3 regions of the Streptomyces sp. NPDC086519 genome follow, and region 1 is predicted to be linked to each of the others. Evidence: riboswitches for the same ligand, from Rfam matches in the RefSeq annotation. Region 1 holds a riboswitch; each other region holds the start of a gene.
What was found. A riboswitch is a leader RNA that binds a small molecule or an ion and turns the genes downstream of it on or off. The one in region 1 is predicted to bind thiamine pyrophosphate.

Region 2: linked by a shared signal. The riboswitch ahead of thiC (phosphomethylpyrimidine synthase ThiC) and the one ahead of AB0P24_RS24895 (thiamine ABC transporter substrate-binding protein) in region 1 are both predicted to bind thiamine pyrophosphate.
Region 3: linked by a shared signal. The riboswitch ahead of thiO (glycine oxidase ThiO) and the one ahead of AB0P24_RS24895 (thiamine ABC transporter substrate-binding protein) in region 1 are both predicted to bind thiamine pyrophosphate.

Annotation. Positions count from the first base shown of each region.
Region 1 covers NZ_JBFBJL010000026.1:119,553-125,893, forward strand. The annotation lists gene AB0P24_RS24885 (phosphatidate cytidylyltransferase) at 1-441, shown strand, start outside; gene rlmN (23S rRNA (adenine(2503)-C(2))-methyltransferase RlmN) at 618-1,724, shown strand; TPP riboswitch at 1,750-1,857, shown strand; gene AB0P24_RS24895 (thiamine ABC transporter substrate-binding protein) at 1,930-2,997, shown strand; gene AB0P24_RS24900 (iron ABC transporter permease) at 3,042-4,640, shown strand; gene AB0P24_RS24905 (ABC transporter ATP-binding protein) at 4,640-5,659, shown strand; gene AB0P24_RS24910 (LAETG motif-containing sortase-dependent surface protein) at 5,738-6,341, opposite strand, start outside.
Region 2 covers NZ_JBFBJL010000036.1:58,172-64,512, reverse strand. The annotation lists gene AB0P24_RS29765 (DUF5326 family protein) at 1-163, shown strand, start outside; gene AB0P24_RS29760 (helix-turn-helix domain-containing protein) at 438-1,163, shown strand; gene AB0P24_RS29755 (SsgA family sporulation/cell division regulator) at 1,262-1,699, shown strand; gene AB0P24_RS29750 (YibE/F family protein) at 1,875-3,431, opposite strand; TPP riboswitch at 3,503-3,680, shown strand; gene thiC (phosphomethylpyrimidine synthase ThiC) at 3,673-5,493, shown strand; gene AB0P24_RS29740 (hypothetical protein) at 5,979-6,341, opposite strand, start outside.
Region 3 covers NZ_JBFBJL010000016.1:32,526-38,866, forward strand. The annotation lists gene AB0P24_RS17150 (thiazole synthase) at 210-1,004, opposite strand; gene thiS (sulfur carrier protein ThiS) at 1,008-1,220, opposite strand; gene thiO (glycine oxidase ThiO) at 1,217-2,386, opposite strand; TPP riboswitch at 2,384-2,495, opposite strand; gene AB0P24_RS17165 (FAD-dependent oxidoreductase) at 2,625-3,857, shown strand; gene AB0P24_RS17170 (Rv2175c family DNA-binding protein) at 4,017-4,382, shown strand; gene thiE (thiamine phosphate synthase) at 4,416-5,063, shown strand; gene metF (methylenetetrahydrofolate reductase [NAD(P)H]) at 5,179-6,102, shown strand; gene AB0P24_RS17185 (hypothetical protein) at 6,159-6,341, shown strand, end outside.

The DNA of each region.
Region 1 (6,341 bases):
TTCGTCGCGATGATGCTCACCGCCGAGGACGGCCCCTTCCGGGTGCTGACCTTCCTGCTCCTCACGGTGGTCAGCGACACCGGCGCCTACGCGGTCGGCTGGCGCTTCGGCACCCACAAGCTCGCCCCGCGCATCAGCCCCGGCAAGACCCGCGAGGGCCTGGTCGGCGCGGTGCTGTTCGCGATGGTCGCGGGCGCGCTGTGCATGCAGTTCCTGATCGACGACGGCACCTGGTGGCAGGGCCTGCTGCTGGGCCTCGCGGTCGCGGCCAGCGCCACCCTCGGCGACCTCGGCGAGTCCATGATCAAGCGCGACCTGGGCATCAAGGACATGGGCACGCTGCTGCCGGGCCACGGGGGCATCATGGACCGACTGGACTCGTTGCTGCCGACGGCTCCGGTGGTGTGGTTGCTGATGGTGTTGTTCGTGGGCAGTGGCTGATCCACTCGGACGTACGTCGGCAGTGGCCGGCGTACAGCTGTCGTGGGGGAGCCCTCGTCCTTCGCAGGGCGGGGGCTCCCTGGCACTGACCTACGCGGTCCTCGGCACTGACCTGTGCGGTCCCGTGAACTCACGGTCGCGGGCCACCTGAATTGATCTGCGACACTGGTACCACCATGCCCAAGCCCGGAGAACTCACTTTCGTCGCGCCGCGCGGAGCCAAGAAGCCGCCGCGGCATCTCGCTGATCTCTCGCCCGCCGAGCGCAAGGACGCGGTGGCCGAGGTCGGCGAGAAGCCGTTTCGTGCCAAGCAGCTCTCGCAGCACTACTTCGCGCGGTACGCGCCGGACCCCGAGCAGTGGACGGACATCCCGGCCGGCTCGCGGGACAAGCTGCGGGAGGCGCTGTTCCCCGAGCTGATGACGGTCGTACGGCATCTGTCGACCGACGAGGGGACGACGCGCAAGACGCTGTGGCGGCTGTTCGACGGGACGCTCGTCGAGTCGGTGCTGATGCGCTACCCGGACCGGGTGACCATGTGCATCAGCTCGCAGGCGGGCTGCGGGATGAACTGCCCGTTCTGCGCGACCGGGCAGGCGGGGCTGGACCGGAACCTGTCCACCGCCGAGATCGTCCACCAGATCGTCGACGGGATGCGGGCGCTCAGGGACGGCGAGGTGCCCGGCGGGCCCGCGCGGCTGTCGAACATCGTCTTCATGGGGATGGGCGAGCCGCTCGCCAACTACAAGCGGGTCGTCGGAGCCATCCGGGCGCTCACCGACCCCGCCCCGGACGGGCTCGGCCTCTCGCAGCGCGGCATCACCGTCTCGACCGTCGGACTGGTCCCGGCCATCCACCGGTTCGCCGACGAGGGCTTCAAGTGCCGGCTCGCGATCTCCCTGCACGCTCCCGACGACGAACTGCGCGACACCCTCGTGCCCGTGAACACGCGGTGGAAGGTGCGCGAGGTCCTCGACGCCGGGTTCGAGTACGTCGAGAAGAGCGGACGGCGGCTGTCGATCGAGTACGCGCTCATCCGCGACATCAACGACCAGGCGTGGCGCGGCGACCGGCTGGGCCGCCTGCTCAGGGGCAAGCCCGTGCACGTCAATCTCATCCCGCTGAACCCGACGCCGGGTTCGAAGTGGACCGCCTCGCGGCCGGAGGACGAGAAGGCGTTCGTCGCGGCGATCGAGGCACACGGTGTGCCGGTGACGATCCGGGACACCCGTGGCCAGGAGATCGACGGCGCCTGTGGTCAGCTCGCGGCCACCGAGAGGTAATCTGAGGGCCGTACAACACATCTTCATATTCCGACAGGGGAGCGCCACAGCGCTGAGAGTGCGGCAATCGGGCCGCAGACCCTCTGAACCTCGCCCAGGTCATTCTGGGTAGGAAGTTCGGTCATCACTCAAGCTGTTGCGCCCTGCCCGGGTTTCCCGGGTGGGGCCGCGTCTCTTCCTGGTCCGCCCCAGGAGGAAAACACCAGTGCACACCAAGACCTTCGTGGCCGTGGCCGTCGGGCTCGGTCTCGTCACGCTGTCCGCGTGCTCGTCATCGGGTACCGAGGCCGGCTCCAAGACCATCACCCTGGTCAGCCACGACTCGTGGGCCGTCTCCAAGAACGTGCTCCAGGACTTCGAGAAGCAGTCCGGCTACCAGGTGAAGGTCCTCAAGGACGGCGACGCCGGACAGGCCGTCAACAAGGCGATCCTGACCAAGGACAACCCGCAGGGCGACGTGTTCTTCGGCGTCGACAACACCCTGCTCTCCCGCGCGCTCGACAACGGTCTCTTCCAGCCGTACGAGGCCAAGGGCCTCGACCGGGTCGGCAAGGCGTACCAGCTTGACGCGGCCGGGCACCGGGTCACGCCCATCGACTACGGCGACATCTGCGTCAACTACGACAAGGCGTACTTCAGCGAGCACAAGCTGACCCCGCCGACGTCGTACGCCGATCTCGTCAAGCCGCAGTACAAGAACCTCCTCGTCACCGAGAACGCGGCCACCTCCTCACCGGGGCTCGGCTTCCTGCTCGGGTCCGCCGCCCGGTACGGGGACAGCGGTTGGCCGGACTACTGGAAGCAGCTCCGGGCCAACGGCGTCAAGGTCGTCGACGGCTGGGAGCAGGCCTACAACGAGGAGTTCTCCGGCTCGGCCGGCGGCAAGAAGGCCAAGGGAGACCGGCCGCTCGTGGTGTCGTACGCCTCCTCCCCGCCCGCCGAGGTGATCTACGGTGACCCGAAGCCCAGCACCGCGCCCACCGGGGTCGCGACCGGTACCTGCTTCCGGCAGATCGAGTTCGCCGGGCTGCTGAGCAACGCACAGAACACCAAGGGCGGCAAGGCGCTCATCGACTTCCTGGTCTCCAGGGAGTTCCAGGAGGACATGCCGTTGAACATGTTCGTGTACCCGGTGGTCCAGGGGGCGAGCGTGCCCGCCGAGTTCACGAAGTACGGTCCCGCCGCGAAGGACCCCGAGACCATGGCGCCCGTGAAGATCGCCGCCAACCGTGACCAGTGGGTCAAGACGTGGACGTCACTCGTACTGAAGTAGCGCCCCGCAAGGGCCGTTCGGGGAGCGCGGCGCGGCTCGGTCTGATGGCCGTGCCCGTCGCGTTCTTCGGCGTCTTCTTCGCCTGGCCGGTCGCGGCGATCGTCGCGCGCGGGCTGAAGGCCGACGGGGTGTGGCGGTTCGGGAGGATCGCCGAGGTCGTCGGCCAGTCCGACATCCGGCACGTGCTCTGGTTCACCACCTGGCAGGCGCTCGCCTCCACCGCGCTCACCCTCCTGGTCGCGCTGCCCGCCGCCTATGTCTTCGCCCGCCTCGACTTCCCGGGCAGGCAGGTGCTGCGGGCCGTCGTGACGGTCCCCTTCGTGCTGCCGACGGTCGTGGTGGGGACCGCCTTCCTCGCGCTCGTCGGGCGGGGCGGGCTGCTGGACGAGCTGTGGGGGGTACGACTCGACACCACCGTCTGGGCCATCCTGCTGGCGCACGTCTTCTTCAACTACGCGGTCGTGGTACGGACCGTGGGCGGTCTGTGGGCCCAGCTGGACCCCCGGCAGGAGGAGGCCGCCCGGATGCTCGGCGCCTCCCCGGCGGCCGCCTGGCGGAAGGTCACCCTGCCCGCGCTCGCGCCCGCCGTGGCCGCCGCCGCGCTGATGGTGTTCCTGTTCACCTTCACCTCCTTCGGCGTGGTGCAGATCCTCGGCGGGCCGACGTTCTCCACCCTCGAAGTGGAGATCTACCGGGAGACCTCCGAGATCTTCGACCTCTCCACGGCGGCCGTCCTCACCCTCGTGCAGTTCGCCGCGGTCGGCACGATCCTGGCCGTGCACGCGTGGACGGTACGGCGGCGGGAGAGCGCGCTCCGGCTGGTGGACCCGTCGGTGACGGCACGCCGGCCGCGCGGCGCAGGGCAGTGGGCGCTGCTCGGCGGGGTCCTCGCCACCGTCGCCGTACTCCTCGTGCTGCCGCTGGCCGTGCTGGTGCGGCGGTCGCTGGACGGGGGGTTCGGGTACTACCGGGCGCTGGGCGACGCCGACGGAGGGACCTTCCTGGTCGCGCCGATCGAGTCGGTGGCCAACTCCCTGGAGTACGCGGTCGCGGCCACCGCCGTCGCGGTGGTGATCGGCGGGCTCGCCGCCGCCGCGCTGGCCCGGCGGGACGCGGGGCGGCTGGTACGGGGGTTCGACGCGCTGCTGATGCTGCCGCTCGGGGTGTCCGCCGTGACCGTCGGATTCGGGTTCCTGATCGCCCTCGACAGGCCGCCGCTGGATCTGCGCCAGTCCTGGATCCTCGTCCCGCTGGCGCAGGCGCTGGTCGGCGTGCCCTTCGTGGTGCGGACCATGCTGCCCGTGCTGCGGGCCGTGGACGAGCGGCTGCGGGAGGCGGCGGCCGTGCTCGGGGCGTCGCCCTGGCGGGTGTGGCGGGAGGTCGATCTGCCCATGGTGCGGCGGGCGTTGCTGATCGCCGCGGGCTTCGCCTTCGCGGTGTCGCTGGGGGAGTTCGGGGCGACCGTGTTCATCGCACGGCCCGACAACCCGACCCTGCCGGTCGCGGTGGCCCGGCTGCTGTCCCGCCCCGGTGACCTCAACTACGGCCAGGCGATGGCCCTTTCCACGATTCTGATGGTGGTGTGCGCGGTGGCGCTGCTGGTTCTTGAGCGGCTGCGGACCGACCGGACGGGGGAGTTCTGATGCTGCTGACTCTCGACGCGGCCACCGTGCGGTTCGGCGGCCGGGCGGTGCTCGACGCCGTCGGACTGAAGGTGGCCGAGCACGAGGTGGTGTGCGTGCTCGGGCCCAGCGGAAGCGGCAAGTCGACGCTGTTGCGGGCGGTGGCGGGGCTGCAACCGCTGGACTCCGGGCGGGTGTTGCTCGACGGGCACGACCAGGCGCGGGTGCCGGCGCACCAGCGGGGGGTCGGGCTGATGTTCCAGGACCATCAGCTCTTCCCGCAGCGGGACGTGGGCGCGAACGTGGCCTTCGGGCTGCGGATGCGTGGCGCCGGGAAGGCGGAACAGGCCGAGCGGGTGGGCGAGTTGCTGGCGCTGGTGGGGCTTCCGGGGGCGTCCCGGCGGGCCGTCGCCGGGCTCTCCGGCGGGGAACAGCAGCGGGTGGCGCTCGCCCGGGCGCTGGCGCCCCGGCCCCGGCTGCTGATGCTCGACGAACCGCTGGGGCAGCTCGACCGTTCGCTGCGGGAGCGGCTGGTGGTCGAACTGCGGGAGCTGTTCGGGCGGTTGGGCACGACCGTGCTCGCCGTGACGCACGACCAGGGCGAGGCGTTCGCGCTGGCCGACCGGGTGGTCGTGATGCGGGACGGACGGATCGCCCAGTCCGGTACGCCCCTGGACGTCTGGCAGCGGCCCGCGGACGAGTTCGTGGCCCGCTTCCTCGGCTTCGACAACGTGGTCCCGGCGACCGTCGAGGGAACGGTCGCGGTGACGCCGTGGGGGAAGGTGCCGGTGCCCGAGGGCTCCGGGCAGGGGACACGGACCGTGCTCGTCCGGCCGGCCGGCGTCCGGCTGGTCGGCGCCGACGCGGGACTGCCCTGCACGGTGGCCGCCCGCACCTTCAAGGGCACGCACGTCACCGTCCACCTCCAGCCCCAGGACGGCCCCCGCCTGGAGGCGGCCTGCGCGCTGCGGGCGGCGCCCGAGGCCGGGGACGCGGTGGGTGTGGAGTTCGACGCGGCGGAGACCGTCGTACTGGACTGAGGCCCTCACGGGTACGGCCGAGGCCCGCCCCCCGGGGATACGGGAGCGGGCCTCGGCCGGGTACGAGTGAGAGGCGCGTCAGTTACCGCTGTGCGCCCCACGACGGCGCATGCCGAACCACACCGCGCCACCGCCGACCACGACCAGCGCGGCCGCGATACCGGCGATCAGGCCGGTGTTGGAGTTGGCACCGGTCTCGGCGAGGTTCGACTCACCGACGGCCGGGGAGGGGGCGTTGTCCGACGTGCTCGCCGGGGCGGTGGTGCTGTCCGAGGCCGACGGGGTCGGGGAGTCCGACTCGGCCGGGGTGGACTCGGACGCCGACGGCGACGGGGAGGCCGACTCCGACGGGGAGGGGCTGGAGCTCTCGTCGGACTTGCACGCGGTCGACGGGGTCGTCAGGTTCGGCGTGATGTCCTTGTCGATCTTGAATCTGGCGGTGTCGACCACGACGTGGACCCGGTACTCCGCGTTCGGCTGCCAGGCCTCGGAGAAGGAGACCGTGGTGCCCCCCTTGGAGCCCTTGACGATCTGGGCCTTGCCGACCTGCTTCGCGTCGGCGCTGTTGTTCTCAAGGAAGACAGTGACGGTGGCCGAAGTGCCGGAGGCGTCAATGTCCTTGACGTTGATGACACCGTTGGTGCCGTCGCAGGTGGCTTCGGCGGAGAAATCGGAGATGCTG
Region 2 (6,341 bases), on a different contig from region 1:
GCCGGTCATCGCGCTGGTGGTGTTCGGCGGTCTCATCACGGCCGTGATCAGCTGGGTGGTCTTCCTGCTCTTCAAGTTGCTGATCTTCGTGGCGCTGGTCGGCGGACTGATCTACATCGTGCGGAAGTTCATGTCGAACTCCTCGTCGAAGAGCGACTGGTGAGACCTGTGGGAATCGGTGACCGGTAACAGGAATCACCGGTTCCCTCGGGGGAGGGAAGTTTCCCGCAGGGGCCGACCGAGAGCGGCGGCGGACGGTTAGAGTCGCTGACCCCCTCGCGCTCCGGGAGTGACCCTTGGCCACGCTTGACGCCGCCCCCGTACCCACGGAACTTCCCCCACCCCCGATCCAACGCCGTTCCGGCACGCCGCCCGTGCAGCGGCCGGCCGCCCCGGCCGGCCCCGCACAGCCGCATTCGGCCACCCTCATCGGCTCCGTGCAGCGTGCGATGCGCCTGCTGGAGTGCGTCGCCGGACACGAACACGGTGCCCCCGCCAAACAACTGGCCCGGGAGACCGGCCTCGCCCTGCCCACCGCCTACCACCTGCTGCGCACCCTGGTCCACGAGGGCTACCTGCGCCGTGACAAGGGGCTGTTCTTCCTCGGTGAGGCGGCGGAGCGGCTGAGCAGCAGTGGAGCGCAGCAGAAACGTCGCAGCACGGTCGTCGACACCCTCGCCCACTGGCGGGACTCGATCGGAGTCCCGGTGTACTACGCCCTGTACCGGGACGGCGAGATCGAGGTCATGTGCGTCTCCGACTCCCCGGGGGCCCCGGCGGTCGAGGAGTGGGCCGACTTCCGCGAGACCGGACACGCGCACGCCGTCGGCCAGTGTCTCCTCTCCCAGTTGGACGAGGACGTCCGCCGCGATCATCTCGGCCGCTATCCCGTGCGACCCCTCACCCCGTACACGGTTCGTGACGGCCAGGCGCTGCTGCGACGGCTGGAGCGGACGCGGCGGATGGACCCGGTGGTGGAACGCCAGGAGTACACGCTGGGGACGGTCTGTGCGGCGATCCCCCTCACCGTCGGCACCACGGCCGCCACGATCGCCATCTCCCTCCCCCTCCACCAGGCCGACCGGCTGCTGCCGGCCGTGCGGCAGTTGCAGGCCGAAGTAGGCCGGCATCTGGGGTCCCTGGCGCTCGCTATCAGTATCTGAAAACTCACTCCTTGTGATCTGCTGTGTACTTTCAGCAAGATTTGACCACCATCAAGGGATAAATCCCGGCCAGTCGGTGTCATATGACGGGGTAGGCAATGCGCGAGTCCGTACAAGCAGAAGTCATGATGAGCTTTCTCGTCTCGGAGGAGCTCTCCTTCCGCATCCCCGTGGAGTTGCGCTACGAGACCTGTGATCCCTATGCCGTCCGGCTCACCTTCCACCTGCCCGGGGACGCGCCGGTGACCTGGGCCTTCGGCCGGGAGCTCCTCATCGACGGGGTGGGGCGGCCGTGCGGCGAGGGAGATGTGCACATCGCGCCCGCCGACTCCGAGGTGCTGGGCGAGGTGCTGATCCGGCTTCAGGTCGGCGGCGACCAGGCGATGTTCCGGTCCTCCGCGCCGCCGCTGGTGGCTTTCCTCGACCGTACGGACAAGCTGGTGCCGCTCGGTCAGGAGGGCTCCCTCGCCGACTTCGACGCCCACCTGGACGAGGCTCTGGACCGCATCCTGGCCGAGGAACAGAGCGCCGGCTGAAGCGTTACGGCACGGGGCGCGCACCGCTCCGCCGAGACGCGTGGGGACGCGCAGGAACGCTTCTGCGCGTCCGCGAGACCTGCCTGCGGTCCGGTGACGCCGACGGCTCGTCTCGTCACCCGCGCCGTTGGCGTCTCACCCGCGCCGTCCGTGCCTCACCCGCGCCGTCCGTGCCTCACCGCTTCCGGCGCCGCCCCCGTCCACCGCGCGCCGAGGCCGGCGCGGTCGCCCCGGCTGACGCGGCCTCCATGGCCGCGGACGTCTCCGTGCCCGGCCGGTCGGCCGACACCACCAGGGCCGCGAGCAGCGTGGTGACCGGCACCGAGGCGACCAGGCCGATCGAGCCGACCAGCGTGCGCACGATCTCCTCGGCGACCAGTTCGCTGTTGGCGACCGCGGCCACACTGCTCTGCGCGATCGAGAAGAGCAGCAGCAGCGGCAGCGCGGCGCCCGCGTAGGCCAGGACGAGGGTGTTGACGACGGAGGCGATGTGGTCGCGGCCGATGCGGATGCCCGCCCGGTACAGCCCGCGCCAGCCCATCGTCGGGTTGGCTTCGTGCAGTTCCCAGACGGCCGAGGTCTGGGTCACCGTCACGTCGTCCAGGACACCCAGCGAGCCGATGATGACACCGGCCAGCAGCAGACCGCTCATGTCGATCGACGGATACAGGCCGTGGATCAGGCCGGTGCTGTCGTCGGTGTTGCCGGTGAGCGCGGCCCAGTCGATGAACTCCGAGCCGAGCAGGCCGATCAGGCACAGCGAGACCAGCGTGCCGAGCACCGCGACCGAGGTCCGGGCGGACAGCCCGTGGCACATGTACAGGGCGATCAGCATGATGGCGCTCGACCCGACCACCGCCACCAGCAGCGGATTCGAGCCCTGCAGGACCGCCGGCAGGATGAACAGGGTCAGCACCAGGAAGCTGACGGCCAGCGCGACCAGCGCCATCACACCGCGCAGCCGGCCCACCACCACGACGGCGAGCGCGAAGATCCCGGCCAGCAGGGCCATCGGGAACTTCCGGTTCACGTCGGTGACCGAGTACTGCAGATCCTTGGGCGCGGAGGGCTCGTACGCGGCCACGACCTTCTCGCCCTCGTGCAACTGCCGCGACTGGTCGGGCTGCACGATCTCGGTGAACGTACGGCCCTTGTCCTTGCCGGCGTCGACCCGGACCGTGGCCTTCTTGCAGCTGCCACCGTCCTCCTGCTTCGAGGAGGTGCCGTCGGCGGTGGAGGTGTCGCCGATCGAGCCGCTTCCGGAGGCGTTGACCGACTTGCAGCTGACCGAGACGACCTTGGTGACCGTAGCCGCCTGTGTCTGGCGGTCGAAGCCGACCCCCGTGCGCTCGTGCGGCGGAGCACCGCCGGGCCACAGCACCACCAGACCGACCACGACCGCGGCGGTGAAGGGGATGAGGATCGCCGCGATGACCTTGCGCAGATGCTTCGAGACGGGTGCGGCGGGGCCATGGCTGTGGCTGTGTCCGTGCGAATGACCTGGGGCCTGGCCGTGGGCCGAGCGGTCATGGGGCCGGCCGGGGCCGTGGGGGTGGCCGTTTTCGTCATGGTGGGCGTGCCCGGCAGTGTGTTCGTGGTCGTACCGCCCGCCCTGCCCGTGGATGTGGCCGTCACCGGCACCATGGCCCCCCTGGCCGGGTCCGCCGCCCGGCGAGGCGCCGTTGCCGTGCCGCGGCTCGGGGGGCGGAGGGTGCTGCTGTGTCGAGGTCACCGCCCGATCATCGCAAGAACGGCAGGGGCCCTCTGTTCACCGCGCCCGAATTGACGCTAGCGTGGAGGCACCTTTGCACACGCGGGAGCTCGGAGCACCGGGCTGAGAGGGCGCTGACCTCCGTATTCGCGATGTTTCACGTGGAACGAGTGATGTTTCACAGGAAACGCCGCCCGACGGAAGCCGCTGCGTCGACCGCCGAACCTGTTACCGGGTAATGCCGGCGTAGGGAGTAGGTCTCATGACCAACAAGGACGCACGCACGCCTGCCTCCAGTCGGGACGAACAGCCCATTGCGGGCGAACCGTCCCGGGGGGTCGGGAAGTCCATCGGCTGGCACAAGGGGTATGTCGAGGGCTCCCGCCCCGATCTGCGGGTGCCGGTCCGTCAGGTGCACCTCACCAACGGGCGGTCGGTCACGCTCTACGACACCTCAGGCCCGTACACCGATCCGCTCGTCGAGACCGACGTCCGCAGGGGCCTGCCGCCGCTGCGGGAGAACTGGATCATCGCCCGCGGCGACACCGCGGAGTACGTGGGCCGGCCCGTCCGTCCCGAGGACGACGGAATCAAGCACACCTCGCCGCGCGGAGGCCTGCGCAACCTGGACGCGGTCTTCCCGGGCCGCCCACGCCAGCCGCGGCGCGGCCGGGACGGCGAGGCGGTGACGCAGCTCGCGTACGCCCGCCGGGGCGAGATCACCCCGGAGATGGAGTACGTGGCCATCCGCGAGAACGTTTCTCCCGAGGTGGTCCGCGAAGAGATCGCGGCGGGCAGGGCCGTACTGCCCGCCAACGTCAACCACCCGGAGATCGAGCCGATGATCATCGGCAAGCGGTTCCTGGTGAAGGTCAACGCCAACATCGGCAACTCCGCGGTCACTTCCTCCATCGAAGAGGAGGTCGAGAAGATGACCTGGGCGACCCGCTGGGGCGCCGACACCGTCATGGACCTCTCCACCGGCCGCAACATCCACACCACCCGCGAGTGGGTGCTGCGCAACTCCCCCGTCCCCATCGGCACGGTGCCGCTCTACCAGGCCCTGGAGAAGGTCGACGGCAGGGCCGAGGAACTGACCTGGGAGATCTACAAGGACACGGTCGTCGAACAGGCCGAGCAGGGCGTCGACTACATGACCGTGCACGCGGGCGTGCGCCTGCCGTACGTGCCGCTCACCGCCAACCGCAAGACCGGCATCGTCTCGCGCGGCGGCTCGATCATGGCGGCCTGGTGCCTCGCGCACCACAAGGAGTCGTTCCTGTACGAGAACTTCGAGGAACTCTGCGAGATCCTCGCCGCCTACGACGTCACGTACTCCCTGGGCGACGGTCTGCGCCCCGGCTCCGTCGCGGACGCCAACGACGAAGCACAGTTCGCGGAACTGCGCACGCTCGGGGAACTCAACCGGATCGCCAGGCGTTTCAATGTACAGACCATGATCGAAGGCCCGGGCCATGTCCCGATGCACAAGATCAAGGAGAACATCGACCTTCAGCAGGAGATCTGCGATGAAGCTCCGTTCTATACGCTCGGCCCGCTGACCACGGACGTCGCACCGGCGTACGACCACATCACCTCCGGCATCGGCGCCGCGATGATCGCCTGGTGGGGCACGGCGATGCTCTGCTACGTCACCCCCAAGGAGCACCTGGGCCTGCCCAACCGGGACGACGTCAAGACCGGCGTCATCACCTACAAGATCGCCGCGCACGCGGCCGACCTCGCCAAGGGCCACCCGGGCGCGCAGGAGTGGGACGACGCGCTCTCCGACGCCCGCTTCGAGTTCCGGTGGGAGGACCAGTTCAACCTCGCCCTGGACCCGGACACGGCCCGTGAGTTCCACGACGAGACGCTTCCGGCGGAGCCGGCGAAGACGGCCCACTTCTGTTCGATGTGCGGCCCGAAGTTCTGCTCGATGAAGATCAGTCAAAGCATCACGGCGCGGTTCGGTGGTGCGGCGGCTGACGGAGCGTCTCCTGAGGAGGTCGCGGAGGGCATGCTCCAGAAGTCGAAGGAGTTCGCGGCGAGCGGAAACCGGGTCTACCTGCCGATCGCGGACTGACCGGGGGCCCGGGAGCGTGCCGGAGCCCAGGGAAGCGGGTTCCGGCACGTGCCCTGGCTGTCGGGCGTGCCAGGCCCCGCCGTGGGTCCAGGCCGTGGTCCAGGCCGTACGCGGCCGGTGCGGGTGGGTGCAGGCCGAGTGCGCTCACGGCGGGCCGATCCTGCGGGATCCGGACCGGCTCGAAGTCTGGACGGCGCGGCGTCGAAGGGGCTGACGGCTGACGCAGACCCCGCGCGCTGAAGCGGGAGAAACCGCTGACCCGCATGGTGTAGCCGACGGTGCGGCCGCGGGTGGAGTACCGGCTGACCGGGCTGGAGCGGGAGGCGGTCGGGCTCGTGCAGCGCATCACCGACTGGTCGCAGGCGAACGTGGCGCCATGGGGGCGGTACGGCAGGAGTTCGACGGGTGCGCCGCCCGTCAGCCCCCGGCGTGGCCTCGTAGACCGGGTGTCCGGCCTGCGCCCCCAGGCCGGGGGCGCGGGCCGGTTATTCCGGCTGGTGTTCCGGGCCTCCGAAGTCCGGGCTGGTGTAGTCCGGGCTGGTGAAGCTCGGGCGGGGGGCGGGGGCGGCGCCGTCGTCGGTGCTGAAGCCGGGGCGGTCGTAACCGAGACGCGGCATCCGGCCCGCCGGGCCCGACGGAGCGGTCCTGCGCAGTCCGGCCGCGCCGGTGTCGGCGGCCAGCGCTTCCCGCAGGAAGGGCAGGATGCCGCGCTCCAGCAGGGCGTCCCGCCAGGCCTCCCGGGCCCTGGCCACCTCCCCGCCGGGTTCGCCGTAGGCTCCGGCCTCCAGCGAGGGGCTGTTGCGCAGTGCGGTGAGCAGCAGTCCCGCGCCGGCCATGACAATGGTGGC
Region 3 (6,341 bases), on a different contig from region 1:
GGGGGACTGCAGCGCACCTGTGACGCTTCACACCCGGCTGAAATATGCACCTGCCCACCCGCAGCCGCCGACGACGCCCGCCCCGGGCATGCCTTCTCCCCTTTCCCGCAGCCGCCGACGACGCTCGGCCCCCACGGGAGAGCCCCGCTTCCCGGCAGACGGTTTCGGGCGGTGCGTGGATGGGAGGCGAGACGGGAGCGGGCCGGCGCTCAGAACGCGGGGCGCTCGGGGTCCAGCACGGCCAGGCCCGCCGCGGGAGACGACGCCTCCGCGAGATACCTGCGCGGGATCCGGCCCGCCAGCCGGGCCAGCCGCCCCGCCTCCACCCCGGCCCGCATGGCGTGAGCCATCCGCTCGGGATCCTGCGCCCGCGTCACCGCCGACGCCAGCATCACCCCCGCACACCCCAGCTCCATCGCCAGCGCCACGTCCGACGCCGTACCGGCTCCCGCGTCCAGAATCACCGGCACGCGCGCGTGCTCGACGATCAGCTGGAAGTTGTGCGGGTTGCGGATCCCGAGCCCCGACCCGATCGGCGACCCGAGCGGCATCACCGCGGCGCACCCCGCATCCTCCAGCTTGCGGGCCAGCACCGGATCGTCGTTCGTGTACGGCAGCACCGTGAACCCGTCGTCCACCAGCGTCTGCGCCGCCTCCAGCAGCTCGACCGGGTCCGGCAGCAGCGTCCGCTCGTCGGCGATGACCTCCAGCTTGACCAGCGAGGTCCCCAGCGCCTCCCGCGCCAGCCGGGCGGTCAGCACGGCCTCCCCGGCGGTGTAGCACCCCGCCGTGTTCGGCAGCACCCGGATCCCGAGCCGTTCGAGGACCGACAGCACCGAACCCCGTACCCCCGGGTCCACCCGCCGCATCGCGACCGTGGTCAGTTCGGTCCCGGACGCGACGAGCGCCCGCTCCAGCACCTCCAGGCTGGGCGCACCGCCGGTCCCCATGATCAGCCGGGAGGAGAAGGTCGTACCCCCGAGGACGAACGCGTCGTCGGCCATGGCTCAGCCTCCCTGCACGGCGGTGAGAACTTCCACGCGGTCACCTTCGGCGAGCCCGGTGGCCGCCCACTGCCCGCGCGGTACGACGGTCTCGTTGACGGCCGCGGCCACCCCGGACGGCGCGGCCGTGAGGGACCGTACAAGGGTGTCGAGAGCGGTTCCCGGGGCGATCTGGCGGCGCTCCCCGTTCACGGAGATGGTGACGGAGGTGTTCATACGGTCTGCTCCACGAGTGCGGCGGGGACGGGATCGAACCGTGCCGGTGTGAACGGACGGGCCTCCTGCGGCAGTTCGCCGCCGGCCAGCAGCTCCGCCATCACGTCTCCGGTGACCGGTGTGAGCAGCACCCCGTTGCGGTAGTGGCCGGTGGCCAGCAGCAGCCCGTCGAGGCGGGTCGGCCCGAGCAGCGGCGCGTTGTCGGGGGAGCCGGGGCGCAGTCCGGCCCGGGTCTCGGTCAGGGGCAGCTCGGTGATCCCGGGCACCAGCTCGTGCGCGTCGCGCAGCAGCTCGTACACACCGCCCGCCGTGACCGTGGTGTCCCAGCCGAGCTCCTCGCTGGTCGCGCCGACGACCAGCTCGCCGTTCTCCCGGGGCACCAGGTAGACGTTCCCGCCGCGTACCACGGCCCGTACGGTCCGGCTGAGGAACGGCGCGTACCGCGCGGGCACGGTCAGCCGCAGCACCTGCCCCTTCACCGGCCGCACCGGCGGCAGCACGTCCTCGGGCACGCCCGCCAGCTCGCCGCTCAGGCTCCCGCCGGCGAGCACCACCTGGTCCGCGCCCAGCGCCTCACCCGCGCGGGTGAGGACACCGGCGGCCCGCTCCCGTACCACCTCCAGGCGCTCCGCCCAGTCGCGGTGGAACACCACCCCGGCCCGCTCGCACGCGGCCACCAGCGCCCCCGCCAGCCGGCGCGGGTCGATCTGGTGGTCGCCGTCGACCCGCAGCCCGCCGCGCACGCCCGGCGCGAGCATCGGCTCAAGGCGCCGGCACTCCCGCCCGGACAGCCACTCGGACTCCAGGCCCGACTGCTGCTGGAGGGCGTGCAACTCGCGCAGATGGGCCCGGTCGTCGGCGTCCAGGGCCACCGCGAGAGTGCCGCAGCACCGGTAGCCGAGGTCGTGGCCGGTGAGCTCGGTCAGCTCGGCGGCGAAGCCGGGATAGCGGCGCGCGGAGGCCAGGTTGAGCCCCAGCAGGGTCTGCTCGCCGTAGTGCAGTTCGGTGACCGCGGCCAGCATCCCGGCCGCGACCTGCGCGGCCCCGCCGCCGGGCTCGGGGTCGGCCACGGCGACGGTGAGCCCGCGCTGAGCCGCTCGCCAGGCCGTGACCAGGCCGATGATGCCGCCCCCGATGACGAGGACGTCGGACGTACGTGAGGACATGGGCGTCCAGCCCCTCCCTTCGCCGGCATGACCCGGATCAGGTTCGTACGGTCGGAGGCCGCCAGCCTCCCTCTCAGCCCGGTGCGTCCGGGCTCCCGCGTGTGCTTCCCCGCCACCCTAGCCCGCGCGGCTCCGCCCTCGTAAGACGGCCTCGGACGGCGCTGTGGAACAGGTCACTCGCCCCGACCCCTGACTGACTCTTCGTCAGTTGTCTATCGTTCTTGTCTATGGTGGTCAGGTGAGCGAGCAGACACAGCGACGGGGCACGTCACAGACGCGGCGCGTGGTCGTCGTGGGCGCGGGCATGGCCGGGGTGCAGACCGCCGTCGCCCTGCGCGAGCGGGGGTTCACCGGCAGCGTCACAATGATCGGCGCCGAGCCGCACCAGCCGTACGACCGGCCGCCGCTCTCCAAGGCCGTGCTGCTCGGCAAGTCGGAGGGGTCCGCCTTCGAGGTCGACTTCGAGGCGCTCGGCATCGAGCTGGTGCTGGGCCGCGAGGCGCTGGGCGTGCGCACCGCCGACCACGAGCTGGACACCGAGGCCGGACCGGTGCCGTACGACGTCCTGGTCCTCGCCACCGGTGCCGAGCCGATCACGCTGCCCGGCACCGAGGGCGTGCCCGGCGTCCATCTCCTGCGCACCCTGGACGACGCCGAGCGGCTGCGGCCCGTGCTCGCCCGGCAGCACGACATCGTGGTCGTCGGTGCGGGCTGGATCGGCGCCGAGTTCGCCACCGCGGCCCGCGAGGCCGGCTGCGCGGTGACCGTCGTGGAGGCCGCCGACCGCCCGCTCGCGGGAGCGCTCCCCGCCGAGGTCGCCGCGCCGATGACCGCCTGGTACGCGGACAGCGGAACCACACTGCGCACCCACGCGCGCGTGGCGCACATCGAGCCCGGCGCGGTGGTGCTCGACGACGGCTCCCGGCTGCCCGCGGGCGCCGTCGTGGTCGGCATCGGCGCCCGCCCGGCCACCGCCTGGCTGACCGGCTCCGGCATCGAGCTGGGCGCGCACCGCGACGTGCTCGCCGACGACCGCCTGCGCACCAGCGCGCCCGACGTCTACGCGGTCGGCGACTGCGCCTCCTTCCCGTCCGGCCGCTACGGCGAGCGCCTGCTCATCCACCACTGGGACAACGCCTTGCAGGGCCCGCGCACGGTCGCCGCCAACATCCTCGGCGAGACCGACGCCCTCTACGACCCGGTCCCGTACTTCTGGTCCGAGCAGTTCGGCCGCTTCGTCCAGTACGCCGGCCACCACGCCGCGGCCGACCGCCTGATCTGGCGCGGCGACCCGGCCGGCCCGTCCTGGAGCGTCTGCTGGCTGCGCGAGACCCGCCTGGTAGCCCTGTTGGCGGTAGGCCGCCCCCGGGACCTGGCCCAGGGCCGCCGCCTGATCGAGGCAGGCACCCGAATGGACGCCGAGGCCCTGTCCGACCCGGGGAATCCGCTCAAGAACGCCACGACTGCCTGAGAGCGCCCCGAGGGAAACGCGCCCCCAAGGGGCGCGGGGCTGTGACATGTTCGGCTCCGCCGCGTGGGCTCGACCAGCCCCTACGGCGGTGCACCCGAACGACGACCCTCCCGGCCCTACCATCGCGGTCCCCCCGCAGGAACGCCTACCCTGGATCCCGTGACCGAGATTGACGCAAAGATCGATGCCCTCGTCCCCGCCTGGCTCACCCTCCCCGACATCGCGGAAATGATGGACGTCGAGGTGACGCGCGTGCGGCAGCTGGTCAAGGAGGGCCAGCTCATCGCCGTCCGCCGCGGTGAGAACAGGGCGCTGCACGTCCCCGCCGCCTTCATCGACGGGGACAAGGTCGTCAAGGGCCTGTCCGGGACCCTGACGCTCCTGCGGGACGACGGCTTCACGGACGAAGAGATGCTGGAGTGGCTCTTCACCGCGGACGCCACCCTGCCCGGCACCCCCGCGCAGGCGCTCAGCGAGAATCGCGGCACGGAGGTGAAGCGCCGCGCCCAGGCGCTCGCCGTCTGAGGCAACCAGTACCGACACAACGGGGGAAGACCGATGCCCGACACCGCCCGCGCCCAGCTGGCCGATGCCCGGCTCTACCTGTGCACGGACGCCCGTAAGGAGCAGGGCGACCTCGCCGGGTTCCTGGACGCGGTCCTGGCGGGCGGTGTCGACATCGTGCAGCTGCGCGACAAGGGCATGGAGGCCGGCGAGGAGCTGGAGCACCTCGCCGTGGTCGCCGACGCCTGCGCCCGGCACGGCAAGCTGCTCGCGGTCAACGACCGCGCCGACGTGGCTCACGCGGCCGGCGCCGACGTGCTCCACCTCGGCCAGGGCGACCTGCCGGTGTCGGCCGCCCGTGCGATTCTCGGCCCGGACGTCCTGATCGGCCGCTCCACGCACGCCGAGTCCGAGGCCGCCGCGGCCGCCGTGCAGGACGGTGTGGACTACTTCTGCACCGGCCCCTGCTGGCCCACCCCCACCAAGCCCGGCCGCCCCGCCCCCGGCCTCGGCCTGGTGCGGTACACCGCCGCCCTGGGCACCGACCGCCCCTGGTTCGCCATCGGCGGCATCGACCTCGGCAACCTCGACCAGGTGCTGGACGCGGGCGCCCGCCGGGTGGTCGTGGTCCGCGCGCTCACCGCGGCCGACGACCCGGGCGCGGCGGCGGCCGAGTTCGCCAAGCGGCTGCGCTCGCGGTGACGGGCAGGGGGCCGCTGTCCGGAAACTTGTCCAGTATTCGGACATGAGGTCGACAATTCGGGCAAATATCACGAGTTCGGTTGGGTGGCCGTCCGCGCCTGACTAACCTGCGGGTATGGCCCTCGGAACCGCATCCACCAGGACTGACCGCGCACGCACCGTGCGTGACATGCTCGCCACCGGCAAGACCACGTACTCGTTCGAGTTCTCGGCGCCGAAGACCCCCAAGGGTGAGCGGAACCTGTGGAGCGCGCTCCGGCGGGTCGAGGCGGTCGCCCCCGACTTCGTCTCCGTGACCTACGGCGCGGGCGGCTCCACCCGCGCGGGCACGGTCAAGGAGACCGAGCAGATCGTCGCCGACACCACGCTCACCCCGGTCGCGCACCTCACCGCGGTCGACCACTCGCTGGCCGAGCTGCGCAACATCATCGGCCAGTACGCGGACGCCGGGATCCGCAACATGCTCGCGGTGCGCGGCGACCCGCCCGGCGACCCGATGGGCGAGTGGGTGGCGCACCCGCGAGGGCTGACCTACGCGGCCGAACTCGTCCGGCTCATCAAGGAGTCGGGCGACTTCTGCGTGGGCGTCGCCGCCTTCCCGGAGATGCATCCGCGCTCCGACGACTGGGACACCGACATCCGGCACTTCGTCGACAAGTGCCGCGCGGGCGCCGACTACGCCATCACGCAGATGTTCTTCCAGCCCGAGTCCTACCTTCGCCTTCGCGACTCGGTCGCCGCGGCCGGCTGCGACACCCCGGTCATCCCGGAAATTCTGCCGGTCACCAGTGTGAAGATGCTGGAACGACTGCCCAAACTCAGCAACGCGGCCTTCCCGGACGCCCTGAAAGAGCGGATCCTCACAGCCAAAGACGATCCGGCGGCGGTACGCTCCATTGGCATCGAACACGCCACGGAGTTCTGCGCCCGGCTGCTGTCCGAGGGAGTGCCCGGACTGCACTTCATCACGCTGAACAACTCCACGGCCACGCTGGAGATCTACGAGAACCTGGGCCTGCACCATCCCCCGCAGGCCTAGACCGGCCGCACCGGAGTACGACACACTGCGTAGCGGTCACTGGAGGAGGGGCGTACATGGGCTGGACGGTCCTCTACGTAGCGTTCGGCGTCGTCGCACTGTGGTTGCTCGGCGAGGTCCTGCTGCAGTACAAGGCGCGGCTGCGCTGGCGCCTGCTCGCCTTCGGCGGCTTCCTCGGGGTCGTCTTCGGTGTCCTGATCCCGTCCGTGATCGTCATCGGGGTGGGCGCGATCGCCTTC